4 regions of the Yersinia sp. 2541 StPb PI genome follow, and region 1 is predicted to be linked to each of the others. Evidence: predicted binding sites of a transcription regulator. Region 1 holds the regulator's gene; each other region holds the start of a gene.

Region 1 (3,493 bases):
TTATCCACCCGATAGAACCGCTCCGTTAGCCGTGGAACATGTTCAGGACCGATTCCCGGCCCATTATCGCTGACCTGAAATTGTGCACCTTGTGGCGTTTGCTGCCAACACACCTCAATTTGGGTACCAACAGGCGTGTGATTGACGGCGTTATAAACCAGATTTGATACCGCACTGCGCAGTTGGTCTTCGTTACCAAACACTTTTAATTGGTCGTTAACCCGGAAGGTAATCTCATGTCGTCCGTTACTGAGAGCCTGAACTTCATGCTGTAACACTTTCAGCATCAACGGAATATCCACCCGCTCATTCATATCCACATTAGGTGCCGCTTCAATTCGTGATAGCGTCAAGAGCTGTTTTACCAATCCATCCATTCGCTTAGTCTGCTCTTGCATGGTCCCCAGTGCTTTATCCCGTAATGGCCCAACCAGCTCTTGGTCATTCATCATTTCCAGATAACCTTGCAACACCGTCAGTGGCGTACGCAATTCATGACTGACGTTGGCAAAGAAATTACGCCTTGCACCTTCCAACTGCCGCATCTGAGTAACATCACGGGCAACCATCAATAATTGCCCTTCTGAATAAGGCATCACACGAAATTCGACGTAATAACCATTGTTCAGTTGCAGAGTCAACGGGCGGGAGAACTCTTGTTGTTGCAGATATTGGCTGAATTCTGGGTAGCGCAATAAATTAAGGATATGTTGGCCGTTATCCTCCGGCCAACGAAACCCTAACAACTGCTGAGCTAAACCGTTACACCAGAAGATATTGCCATCAATTGTGGTAATAACTACCGCGTCAGGCAATGATTCGGCACCACTGCGGAAACGTTTGATAAGCAAAGCCAGTTCGCGCCGACGCCGACGATTTCGCAACTGCATTTGGTACAAGCCGTAAAATAAAGGCTCCCAGCTCCAGCGACCAGCAGGTGGTGTCATGCTACGGTCTAACCACAACCAGTGAGATAACTTAAGTTGATTATAGAAATTCCAAACCAGCGCCGCGACAGCTGAAATCAGCAATAGCCACGGAAGATAGCCGATGAAGGCACCCAGGAGTAATGCAGGCAGACAAAAAAGAGCCAGCTCGAGAGCCAGCGTTTTCCATGATAAGCGTTCTAACACAACGAATTCTCCGGCACTGAAAACTCAGTAGCGCGTTGAGAAACGGTATCCAGTTCCCCGGACAGTTTGTACCATTCTGTCATGACCATCAATTTCAAGCGCCTTGCGTAGCCGACGAATATGCACGTCAACCGTACGATCTTCTACATAAACGTTAGTGCCCCAAACATAATTAAGCAACTGTTCACGGCTGTAAACGCGCTCCGGGTGGGTCATAAAGAAGTGCAATAACTTAAACTCGGTCGGCCCCATATCCAGCGCTTGCTCATTGGCCATAACCCGATGTGAGGAAGGATCAAGGCTTAGCCCTTGCATTTCAATAACTTCCTCAACAGCCATCGGCGATATTCGGCGCATCACTGCTTTAATACGCGCAACCAGCTCCTTCGGCGAAAACGGCTTGGTAATATAGTCATCTGCGCCCACTTCCAAACCGCGCACCCTATCCTCTTCTTCGCCACGGGCCGTCAGCATCATCACCGGAATATCTCTGGTCAACGCTTCACGTTTCATATGTTTAATGAACTGAATACCCGAGCCGCCAGGTAACATCCAGTCCAACAACACTAAATCAGGGAAAGGCTCCGACAGACGAGTTACTGCGCTGTCATAATCTTCGGCTTCTAATGGTTGGTAACCATTCTGTTCCAACACAAAGCACACCATCTCACGGATTGGCGCTTCATCTTCCACCACAAGTATGCGTCTTGCCATCATCAACCCTGCCAGTATGTTAGTGGTCACTATTTGATTTCGGGAGCCATTATGCGTCAGTTTTGTGACATTTTTATGAAAAACATCACGCTTCTACTAGCAATAAGCATAGTGATAAATTTCATGATAATTGCAAAACACAGCAGTCAAGTTTGCGAGACGTCTCGGAGATTTTCCTCCTAGCCTTTTTTTAGCCGCGACATCCGGCGGGCAGCGTTTATAATCAGCGCCATTATCTTTGACTGATAACCTGCCGTGCGGGAGATTTATGCGCATTATTCATACCTCTGATTGGCATTTAGGCCAGCATTTCTTCACTAAAAGCCGCGCTGCTGAGCATCAGGCATTTCTGCACTGGCTCATTAATCAGATCGAAGAAAATCAGGTAGATGCGCTAATTGTAGCAGGTGATATCTTTGATACTGGCTCCCCGCCCAGTTACGCCCGTGAGCTATATAACCGTTTCGTGGTTGAGCTCCAACCCACTGGCTGTCAGTTAGTGGTATTGGGGGGTAATCACGATTCTGTGTCAACACTGAATGAATCACGGGGTTTGCTCTCTTATCTCAATACCACCGTTATTTCGTGCGCCAACAGCAATCTCGATCAACAAATCATTATTCTAAAAGACCGCCAACATCAACCTGCGGCTCTGCTGTGTGCGATCCCGTTTTTACGGCCAAGGGACTTAGTCACCAGTCAGGCGGGTGAATCTGGAGGGCAAAAACAACTGGCTTTACAAGAAGCGATCGCGGGCCACTACCAGGCACTGTATCAGCGGGCGGTTGAATTGCGTACCGAACTGGGTTTGCTACTGCCCATTATTGCCACCGGGCACCTGACTACCGTTGGCGTCACCACGACAGACTCGGTTCGCGATATCTATATTGGTACATTGGATGCTTTCCCCGCGCAGGCATTTCCACCAGCAGATTACATTGCTTTAGGCCATATTCATCGCGCCCAGCAAGTGGCTAAAACTGAACATATCCGTTATAGCGGCTCCCCCATTGCTCTCAGTTTTGATGAATTGAGCAAGGAGAAGAGCGTCTATCTGGTGGAATTCCACCAACAGGCACTGGCATCAGTTACCCCTCTCTTCATCCCACAATTTCAGCCAATGCAATTAATTAAAGGGGATTTAGCGCAAATAGAGCAGCAACTGGCTCAATTCTCTGAGCATCAAGGCTTACCCGTATGGCTAGATATAGAAGTTGCCACCCAAGACTATCTTACTGATATCCAACGCCGTATTCAGGCTCTGACCACAGAGCTACCGGTTGAAATTGTATTGTTACGTCGCAGTAAAGAACAACGTAACAACAGTATCGAGCGGCAGGAAAAAGAGACACTCAATGAGCTGAGTGTTACCGATGTGTTTGAACGCAGGCTGGCGCTGGAGCCAGACTTAGCCGAGCCGCGCCAACAGCGGATGCGTCAAATGTTCAATCAGGTGGTTGATGACATCACGCAAGATAAAGATGCCGCACAGGAGCAGCCTGCATGAGGATTTTAAGCTTACGTCTAAAAAACATTAATTCTCTGCAAGGGGAGTGGAAGATAGATTTCACCGCCGAACCTTTTGCCAGCAACGGTTTATTCGCTATCACTGGCCCGACAGGCGCAGGCAAAACCACACTGCTGGA
Region 2 (3,493 bases), 870 kb from region 1:
GAACAGTGCACCCAAACTGGCAAGTAGAGTAGCCAAATAACCTTATTGATTAGCTTGTTCAAAGCGGCGTAGTAACACATCACCACGTTTAACGGCGCTATCCAACGCTTCTTGAGCTGTCTTCTTACCGGTCCACACCCCTTCCAACTCTTCATCTACCACGGTACGGATCTGTGGCATGTTGCCCAGACGCAAGCCTTTGGTGTACGGCAATGGCGGTTTGTTCAACATCTGGCGAGTCGCCACGTCAGCACCTGGGTTCTTATCATAGAAACCTTGCTGTTTAGTCAGCTCATAGGCTGCCGTCGTAATCGGTAGGTAACCCGTCTTCTGATGCCATTCAGCAGCAATTTCCGGTTGAGCCAAGTATTGCAGGAATTCAGCGACACCTTTGTAAGTATCTTTATCTTTGCCATCCATCACCCACAGACTGGCACCGCCGATAATGGCGTTTTGTGGTACATTTTTCTCGTCAGAATCGTAAGGCATCATGCCAACGCCATAGTTAAATTTGGCGTAATGGCGAATATCCGCAAGGGAACCTGAAGAAGCAGTGGTAATGGCACAATCACCGTTATAGAACTTGGCAGTGGACTCATCTTTGCGGCCAAAATAGGTGAAATCGCCTTTTTTATTCATATCTGACAGCAACTGGATGTGCTTAATCTGTACTGGCTTATTGAATTCCAGTACCGCATCGGTGCCATCAAAGCCATTGTTACGGCTGGCAATAGGTTGGCCGTGCCAGGCACTGAAGTTTTCAATTTGAATCCAACCCTGCCAGCCGCTGGCGTACCCACAGCTTGAACCCGCAGCGCGCAGTTTTGCAGTATCGGCCGCCAATTCCTGCCATGTTTTTGGCGGTTGATCCGGGTTCAGCCCTGCTTTCTTAAAGGCATCTTTGTTGTAGTACAACACGGGAGTGGAACTGTTAAATGGTTGAGATAATAAGTGACCGGTTTTGGCATCGGTGTAATAACCGGCCACTGTTGGCACAAACACCGATTCATCAAATTTGATATTGGCATCTTTAAATACTTGGAATACCGGCTTAATCGCCTTGCTGGCCATCATGGTGGCAGTGCCCACTTCATACACCTGCAAGATTGCGGGGGCTTTACCCGAGCGAAACGCGGCTATCCCTGCCGCCAGGCTCTGTTCGTAGTTCCCTTTATATACAGGTACGATTTTATAGTCGCTATGGGACTGGTTAAATCGGTCAGCTAATGAATTAACCTCGACACCTAACTCCCCTTCCATCGAATGCCAAAAAGGAATTTCAGTCACTGCCATCGTATTGGCACTAAATGCCAATGTAAGCGCAATACCAAGCGATGTCTTACGAATGATTTTATTAAACATATTGGCCCCTGAATAAATCCGTATAGCTCACATCAATGAATTACTGTGGACAAGTGAGCGAAATAAATCAGTTTTTGTTCGCAAGCAAACATGACACCCTTTCATGACGGAAATATAACAATTACATGACATAAAAATGACATAAAAATGACATAAAAATAAACAAGACATGTCAACATCATTAATTACCCCAATAACACAAACCATTATAAAAATAAAATTACCACCATTTAAAAAACAATATTAAATTAAAAAAACTTAAAAACCCACACGTAAACACTAAAAATTCCATCAAGAATAAATATTAATAATATTACACCAGCCATCCATAACAATATTAAATGCAATATAATCAGCACAATAAAATAGGACTAACTCTTACTTGAAAAAATACCATTTAAAATGTTAGTGTTCTTTCCGGCTTATGTGGAAGTGTATTAACATGACTTTTAACACCCTCATTATCATCACCATAAAAGCCACAAGCATCATTAATCCCTTTCCAGTTGGATAAGGATTTTATATATAACGGACTATCAGGTATTTAATAATGAAAAAGACGCTACTTTCTATTATTACTATGGCGATATTAACCACCAGTGTTAGCGCCAATGCGAATGTAATGACAAGTTTACAATCTGGTATAAATAACGCTCAAATTCAAGGTATTCAGAGTATGAATCAGTCTGATCAGAGTGTATATTTCAAACCTGCATTAACGAAAGAGATTACGGTTGAATTAGAAGTACCTCAAATAGTCAAATTTTCCAAATCAAATGGTGACGAACTGAGTTTAATTAAACTTAGCATGAACTCCACCATGAACTCATACAAGGCGACAGAGAACATCCGAGTAGAATCTAATGGCGACAGTAAAGTTCGTATTGGCCTTGGAAAACCATTTGATTTAGTGTCTAACAATGGTTCAAGAATACAATCTACCCCTACCGTAATGATAGGTAATACGATGCTGAGTAGAGCTGCTAATGTTGGGCTTGGTGGTCATATGGCAACATTCCCCTTAACTAACTCAGTACTCGATACCACTCTAGACATTAGCGTAAACGGCAACGGACTTAAGTCTGCCGAAGTATACACTGGCACACTTAATCTAGTTATTGAAACGGCTGCATAACTCAGTAAAACATTATAATTTCCTTATTATTAACACATACAGTCAGGGGGTAAACTCCTGGCTGCATGCTCCTTTGAACCAAAAACATAACGTAATGGTGTAACCAGAACCATTACCATAGAAATATATTATTCAAAGGGAGAAGGCATATCGCAATAGTAGTTAACAGTGGAATGGAATCCTATGACAAACAATCTAATAATTAATAAGGCCACTTTACTTTTTTTATTACTTGCTACAATTATTTCAGCACAGGCAGAAGAGATAACGATCGAACAATTAATACCTGTTGGTTTTTCCGCTGTGGAAGAAAATAATACACTACAATTACTGGGTATATTAGAGGGCAAAACATTACCCAGTCCATTTTTTTTCTCGGAAAAAAAACAGCAGTTAAGTTTTGATCAACAACAATATCGCAACAACCATATTGATGAACAATCAATTATTCTATTAGAAAATATTTTACCCCAAATACCTTATTTGCAATGCCAGAATGGCTGCGATTATATCTTATCTAATCATCGCGTCACCGTAGATAAGGTCAATAATGTAGTAACGGTAACCAATAACAGCAACCGTTATTTAATGCCTGTCACCACTTGGGGATTGGTCCATAATCAATCCTTTGACCTGCGTATGACTGCAGAAAATTACCGCGCTATTTCAGGCCGAGGGCAAGGATATATTGGTCTACCCTTGCAATCTTTTGGCTTCGCTAATTGGTTTTATAACACTAGCCGTTCAAAAAACAGTTATCACGCCACACACCAGCCCCAATATCAACAGCAAACTCAAATAGGTATCGATAGTTGGTATTTGCAAAAGAACTTCCAAGCACACTACCTACGGGCAGGTAAACAAAATAATCTGGATAACAGTGCTGGCAGCATTCATACCCTGATTAACCCTGCTTTAGACCAATTCGTGACGCTGGGTAGCCAAAGTTACTTAACTATTAATAAGCCCTCCGCGGGCAGCTTAGTGCTATATGCC
Region 3 (3,493 bases), 1.2 Mb from region 1:
ACAATCGGGATGCCAGACATCACGTTGCCGACGGGTTCTTGGAAATAGCGGGCAAATAAGGGAGCGAAAACAAACAAACCCCACATCCCGTAAACAATACTAGGGATAGCCGCTAATAGTTCGATAGCCACACCCAGTGGGCGTTTTAGCCAGTTAGGGGCCAGCTCAGTCAGGAACAAGGCAATACCAAAACTGACCGGGACTGCAATAAGTAAGGCGATAACAGAGGTGACAACTGTGCCATAAATCGGCACTAATGCACCAAACTGCTCAGCCGGGGCATCCCATTCTTTGGTCCACAGGAAAGCCCAACCAAATTTTTGAATACTTGGCCAAGAAGCAACAATCAATGAAATGATAATGCCGCCCAGCAGAAATAGCGTAATCAGCGCAGCCAGTTTAACCAGCGCGCTGAAAATGATGTCACCGTATTTGCTCGGTGCTTTGGTAGTCGGCTTATAATCAGCCATAGACTCTCTTCTCATCCGGGTGTTAATTCCCTTCGTACTTGAAGCCGCAGGGTTATTGGTTATGTTCGCTCACCCGAATCACTGACCAGAGTCAGCTCATCGGGGTTCGTTCACTTGCCGCCTACCTGCAACTTCAATTACTTTGGGTATATTAAATCAATATCTTATAAATAAATTATTACAGGCAAAACTAACTTCAATCAGAAGATTGGCTTACCATTGCTGTCTTTAACATTGGTTTTCCAAGCTGCACGAACCTGTTCAACCACTTCTTTTGGTAATGTGGCGTAATCCAGCGCATTAGCTTGTTCAGCACCGTTTTTGTATGCCCAATCAAAGAACTTCAGTACTTCAGTGCCTTTAGCCGCATTTTTCTGCTCTTTGTGCACCAAAATGAAAGTAGTAGAGGTAATTGGCCAAACATCATCACCTTTCTGATTGGTTAAGTCTTGAGCAAACGTTTTGCTCCAGTCTACACCTTTGGCCGCAGCGCTAAAGCTTTGCTCTGTTGGGCTGACTGGTTTGCCATCGGCTGAAACCAGTTTGGTGTAAGCCAGGTTATTTTGTTTGGCATAAGCGTATTCCACATAACCAATGGCACCTGGCAAGCGCTGAACAAATGCCGCAATACCGTCGTTACCTTTACCACCTAAACCGGTCGGCCAGTTAACCGTTGAGCCTGCACCCACTTTCTCTTTCCACTGCGCATTCACTTTAGCCAGATAGCTGGTGAATACGAATGAAGTGCCAGAACCATCAGCACGGCGCACCACTGCAATATTTTGATCTGGCAATTTAACGCCCGGATTCAGCTTCACAATCGCCGGGTCATTCCACTTCTTCACATTACCCAGATAAATATCACCCAGTGTTTTACCGTCTAAAGTCAGTTCACCAGATTTGATGCCAGGGATATTAACGGCCAGCACCACACCACCAATCACAGTTGGGAATTGGAACAAACCTTCAGCCGCCAGCTTATCGTCTGCTAATGGCGCATCAGAAGCACCGAAATCAACAGTATTGGCAATGATTTGTTTTACGCCACCTGAAGAGCCGATCCCTTGATAGTTAACTTTGTTACCTGTTTCTTTCTGATAAGAATCTGCCCACTTGGCATACACCGGCGCGGGGAATGTCGCACCTGCACCTGTCAGGCTTGCAGCAGCGAACGCGGACACAGTGGTCATAGATAAAGTCGCTGCCACAATGCTGGCTACGGTGGTACGCATCAGTTTCATAATCCCTCCTAATGGGATATTAGAATTAACTCTATACCAAAGAACCTGGTATTGCAGGATGGGCTGAGTAATGAACCAAGCTAACAACGCTGCAACTCAAGTACCAAGTGTATAAATTGTTTTCATCAGATTAAGTATGGTGCAGGAGGGAAAATAGGACAGTTTAATGACAGAAAAATGTATGAAATATTACAGTTATATGACAAGCTGCTGGCGTTAAAATAAAATCATTATTTATCATTAGATTAGACTATTTTTTATCTTTTTATTTGTAATAACTTCAGTTGTGATCGTGGTTGGTCACCGCTTTCAAGTAGCGTTGCGCTGTGGGTTCGATACGACGAAATCGTTTCTGATAAAATAACGTCGTTTTTTATCACGTTTAATCCATTATATTAACGAATGAATTCAATTGAATAATGTTGTATTTATGCTCAGCGCTGAGCATATTCAACAAATTGGATGAGTAAACGTAAGATAAAGGAATAAGGAGAGGAAACTCAATAAAAATACGAATATAAAGCCTATTATTTCATTCTCATCACCATCCTGCTGTGCACATTTTCCCAGACGGCTTCCCTCTATTCTCTATTTCCTCAGTGGTTTTTTTTTGCATTGCTGCTAACATTATTTTCTAGGGTTACGATATTGAGTAACACTGAATTAATTTACTCTATTGAACACCGTCACCATTTTAATAAATTTTCAATATTACCCACAAAAAAATCATCGTCTCAGGAGAAAATATTTCTGTCTTAACAACATATTGGCTCTTTCCGAGCCAGACTCTCGGATAGAACAAGTAACCAACGCGGCTACCTACATAAAACTGGCAGCATACGAAAGATAGAAAATATAAATTTTCAGTCAATGCTTTTGAGTTACTAAGCCAACACCTTGTTTTATTACGCTGAATATTTGTCTCTATATTCTATCAAACGCCCTATGCTTTAGAGAATTTTCGTATAGATAATCACAGTAAACTCATTGGGAAATGATATTATGCAATCTGCAACTATGCCTTCAGGAAAAAATAGTTTTTCTGAGAATAATATTATTAGCAGTGTAATTAATAAATATGCAAACACCGGTGTATTTATAATTAATACCAACGATCCGCTGCTGGTGAAATTTTATGATATTCAACTGGGACTGGCAGGTATCAGCCTCGTTCGTTGTCCTAATTTCAGTCAGCTCTGGGCAAACCACAAACTGGCTAAATATGCCGTCAGCTCACTGGCGATGGGGGATAGCGATAGCGCACAACAGGTACACAGCATCGTCAGCCTGGATTCTACTGATGGGCAAACGTTCTCAGCAAATGCCATTGGTTCGTTGCCGGTGTCAGCCGTAAACATCACGCAAACCTTAGGTATTTTTGACGAATCAGGCAGCCCTGCGGGAACAGTACAATGTAAAAAGAACTATATTTATACTGCTAATTGCCCCATCCAGGCTAATGGCACCTTCCCGGCCAGTTTAAAACAAACCCGCTATCCGGTTAATATCATCTATACCTTCGCCCAAACGGTGAATAACCAGACAGTTTACGGGGCCGAAATTGTTACCACACAAAGTTACCCAAAATTAATTCAAAATGATTCTCCTGCTGATTTAAATAAAAATAATCTGATAAAAATCTGTCTGGCCCGTCAAGAAAGCGACTGTGACTACTTTAATAATTTTGACGGCAATGTCACCGTACCGATAAAAGGCAGCGTAACTTACTTCGGCAATATTGATTTAAATAATGGCAAGCCTATAAACGCGTATAACTCAATT
Region 4 (3,493 bases), 900 kb from region 1:
CTTGGTTGAGATGTCTTTCCCTTCTTGTTTATGGAACCACGGTGCTTTTATTTCTGGGTAAATCCCAACGTTTTTACCGGTCGAATGATTCAAACCTTGAACAAATTCAATCTCTTCCTGGAAGGTATGTACACGGAAGTCAGATTTGCCCATCGGGAAACGGCCCGGATAGCTCTGCACTTTCTTACCGTCTTTATCAATATCAAAGCCTTCGGTAAATTTCAGTGATTTAATTTCTGGTAGCGTAAAATCAATGGCGTAATAGCGGCCATCTTTGCGTGCGCGATCGGGGAAGCGCTCAGCCACATCGGTCACGCGATCCAGATAATGGTCGTGCAGAACCACCAACTCATTATCTTTGGTCATCACCAAATCTTGTTCAAGATAATCCGCACCTTGTGCGTAGGCCATGGCTTTAGCGGGCAGTGAATGCTCCGGCAGATAACCACTGGCACCACGATGTGCGATGACAACTTTGCTTGCCGACGGTTTGGTGACTACTGATGACTGCTCGGTGGCCTGAGCCATACCGGTAACTGAGGATGCCAGAATAATACTCGCCAACAGGGTTTTGATGTGGGTTTGCATTGTTTGCATTGATAGTGCTCCATTTATCAATCTCAGGGTATGAAAAAGGCTATGTCGCTATAAATCCATCAATAACGACACAGCCTGAAAAGTGTAACTAGATGAACTTTATAAGCCCTGTTTTCTAGCCAGCTCTGCGTGATGCTTTTTCTCACTAAACATCACAACGATCAGTAACAGAACAGCCAAGATGCTGCCGCCGATCATGACCATAAAGCCGCCGTCCCAACCGAAGTAGTCTACGGTGTAACCAACAATGGCACTCGCTGCTACCGAGCCGCCCAGATAACCGAACAAGCCGGTGAAGCCCGCGGCGGTCCCTGCTGCTTTTTTCGGTGCTAATTCAAGCGCATGTAAGCCAATCAGCATTACTGGGCCATAGATCAGGAAGCCGATGGTGATCATACAGGCCATATCAATACCAGGGTTACCGACTGGGTTCAGCCAATAAATGATGGTAGCGATAGTCACCAGGGTCATAAAGAACACACCGGTGGCCCCACGGTTACCTTTAAACACTTTGTCGGACATCCAACCGCACAACAGCGTCCCTGGAATACCAGCGTATTCATACAGGAAATAAGCCCATGAGGATTTATCCAGTGCGAAGTGTTTCACTTCTTTCAGGTAGGTCGGTGACCAGTCGAGGATGCCGTAACGCAGTAAATAAACAAAAACGTTAGCAATCGCGATGTACCACAACAGTTTGTTGGGCAATATGTATTGCATGAAGATCTGTTTAGCTGTCAGTTCTTCTTCTGCTTCTTCACTGTAGTCATCTGGATAGTCGTTTTTGTACTCTTCAATCGGCGGCAAGCCCACGGATTGAGGGGTATCACGCATCAGACCAAAGACAATCAATGCCACCAGAATGGCACCAAAAGCAGGCATATAGAGTGCGGCTTTCCAGTCGTTAAACCACGCCATCCCCAGCAGGAACAGCAATGGTGGTAAGCCACCACCGACGTTATGGGCGCAGTTCCAGACTGACACGATACTGCCGCGTTCCTTCTTCGACCACCAGTGCACCATGGTACGGCCACATGGCGGCCAACCCATCCCCTGGAACCAGCCGCACAAGAACAGCAGCACGAACATCACGGCGATACTGGATGTTGCCCAAGGCACAAAGCCCATAAACAGCATCACGGCAGCGGAGAGAATCAAACCGGCAGAGAGGAATACCCGTGGGTTAGACCGGTCAGAAACCGAACCCATGATGAATTTTGAGAAACCGTAAGCAATAGAGATACCCGATAACGCGAACCCCAGATCCCCGCGAGAGAACCCTTGTTCGATCAAATACGGCATGGCGAGAGTAAAGTTTTTACGCACCAGATAGTAGGCGGCGTAACCGAAAAAGATGCCCATAAAGATTTGCCAGCGTAGGCGGCGGTAGGTGGGATCAATCTGTTCTGCTGGAAGCCGGGCCTGATGCGGCGCGGGCTTAAAAATACTCAACATGAGTGCCTCCGATGGCTTTTTTGTAGTTTTTGACCCCGGTATAGCCTGGTATCTACCCGGTAGTTAAACGGCTAACTTGCTGTCGTTTATGTTCCATAACGAGCGCCATGCTAGATAAATTCGCATAACTTATCTGTGAGTGATGGCTCATTTGTTACAGTTATATGAAAGCGGCGGCAATTTTGAGCGATTGGTTAACATTTTGAAACCCACAATGACAAATTACCTGTGACTTTGATCACAATCATGGTTTTTAAACACCACATTGCTTTCGTTTTTCGTTCGTTTTTGTTCCTTATCAAACAATAACCTTAAAGATTGTGGCTCAATAGACGCATAATTAGCCGCCAGGCGGCTGTCTGATAATGTGGGGTCCTTCATGACGAACAGTTCTCCTTACACAGAAACGGATGTCATCATCATTGGTGGTGGTGCGACCGGTGCCGGGATTGCCCGTGACTGCGCTCGCCGTGGTTTAGCCTGTACGCTCTTGGAGAGGCATGACATTGCCACTGGTGCGACTGGCCGTAACCATGGCTTGCTACACAGCGGCGCACGCTATGCGGTAACTGATGGCGAATCTGCCCGCGAATGTATTGAAGAAAACCGTATTCTGAAACGTATTGCACGCCATTGTATTGAGCAAACGGATGGCCTGTTTATCACGTTGCCGGAAGACTCGCTGGAATATCAGCAGCAATTTATCGCGCGCTGCCAGGACGCCGGTATCGAGGCCGAAGCCATTGATCCAAAGCTGGCCTTACGGCTGGAGCCTGCTGCTAATCCGACATTGATTGCTGCCGTCCGCGTGCCAGATGGTACCGTCGATCCCTTCCGTTTAACTGCCGCGAATATGCTGGATGCGCGTGAGCACGGTGCGAATGTACTGACTTATCACGAAGTTATTGGCTTGCTACGCCACGGTGATAGGGTGAGCGGCGTGCGCGTTTTCGATCATAAGAATCAGCGCCAGTATGATATTCATGCACAAATAGTGGTCAACGCTGCGGGGATCTGGGGGCAACATATTGCTGAATATGCTGATCTTCGTATCCGCATGTTTCCGGCAAAAGGTGCTCTGTTGATCTTGGGTCATCGGATCAACAACATGGTGATCAACCGCTGTCGTAAACCGGCTGATGCTGACATTTTGGTTCCGGGCGACACCATCTCATTGATCGGGACGACCTCAACCCATATTGAATACGATCAAATCGATAATATGGTAGTAACGGCACAAGAGGTGGATACCTTAATCCGCGAAGGATCAAAACTTTCACCCCAGTTGGCGCAAACGCGCATCTTACGTGCTTACGCCGGTGTCAGGCCGCTGGTTGCCAGTGATGATGACCCGTCGGGGCGCAATGTCAGCCGTGGCATTGTGTTACTGGATCATGCTAACCGCGATGGTCTGGAAGGTTTTATCACCATTACCGGTGGC

What was found. Region 1 encodes PhoB, which activates phosphate uptake and scavenging genes when phosphate is short. Its sites were predicted from a motif close to CTGTCATAAAACTGNCNNAT; they were not measured.
Region 2: ugpB (sn-glycerol-3-phosphate ABC transporter substrate-binding protein UgpB) is a predicted target of PhoB. The motif match lies at 1,499-1,518, and genes of this name have one in related genera.
Region 3: pstS (phosphate ABC transporter substrate-binding protein PstS) is a predicted target of PhoB. The motif match lies at 1,865-1,884, and genes of this name have one in related genera.
Region 4: glpT (glycerol-3-phosphate transporter) is a predicted target of PhoB. The motif match lies at 2,204-2,223, and genes of this name have one in related genera.

What each region holds. Positions count from the first base shown of each region.
Region 1 covers NZ_JAZGQB010000001.1:3,582,699-3,586,191, forward strand. The annotation lists gene phoR (phosphate regulon sensor histidine kinase PhoR) at 1-1,133, opposite strand, end outside; gene phoB (phosphate response regulator transcription factor PhoB) at 1,158-1,847, opposite strand; gene sbcD (exonuclease subunit SbcD) at 2,116-3,354, shown strand; gene V1953_RS16195 (AAA family ATPase) at 3,351-3,493, shown strand, end outside.
Region 2 covers NZ_JAZGQB010000001.1:4,449,096-4,452,588, forward strand. The annotation lists gene ugpB (sn-glycerol-3-phosphate ABC transporter substrate-binding protein UgpB) at 43-1,362, opposite strand; gene V1953_RS19975 (CS1 type fimbrial major subunit) at 1,913-2,497, shown strand; gene V1953_RS19980 (TcfC E-set like domain-containing protein) at 2,681-3,493, shown strand, end outside.
Region 3 covers NZ_JAZGQB010000001.1:4,774,350-4,777,842, reverse strand. The annotation lists gene pstC (phosphate ABC transporter permease PstC) at 1-470, opposite strand, end outside; gene pstS (phosphate ABC transporter substrate-binding protein PstS) at 671-1,711, opposite strand; gene V1953_RS21405 (Hint domain-containing protein) at 2,714-3,493, shown strand, end outside.
Region 4 covers NZ_JAZGQB010000001.1:4,477,961-4,481,453, reverse strand. The annotation lists gene glpQ (glycerophosphodiester phosphodiesterase) at 1-588, opposite strand, end outside; gene glpT (glycerol-3-phosphate transporter) at 697-2,052, opposite strand; gene glpA (anaerobic glycerol-3-phosphate dehydrogenase subunit A) at 2,432-3,493, shown strand, end outside.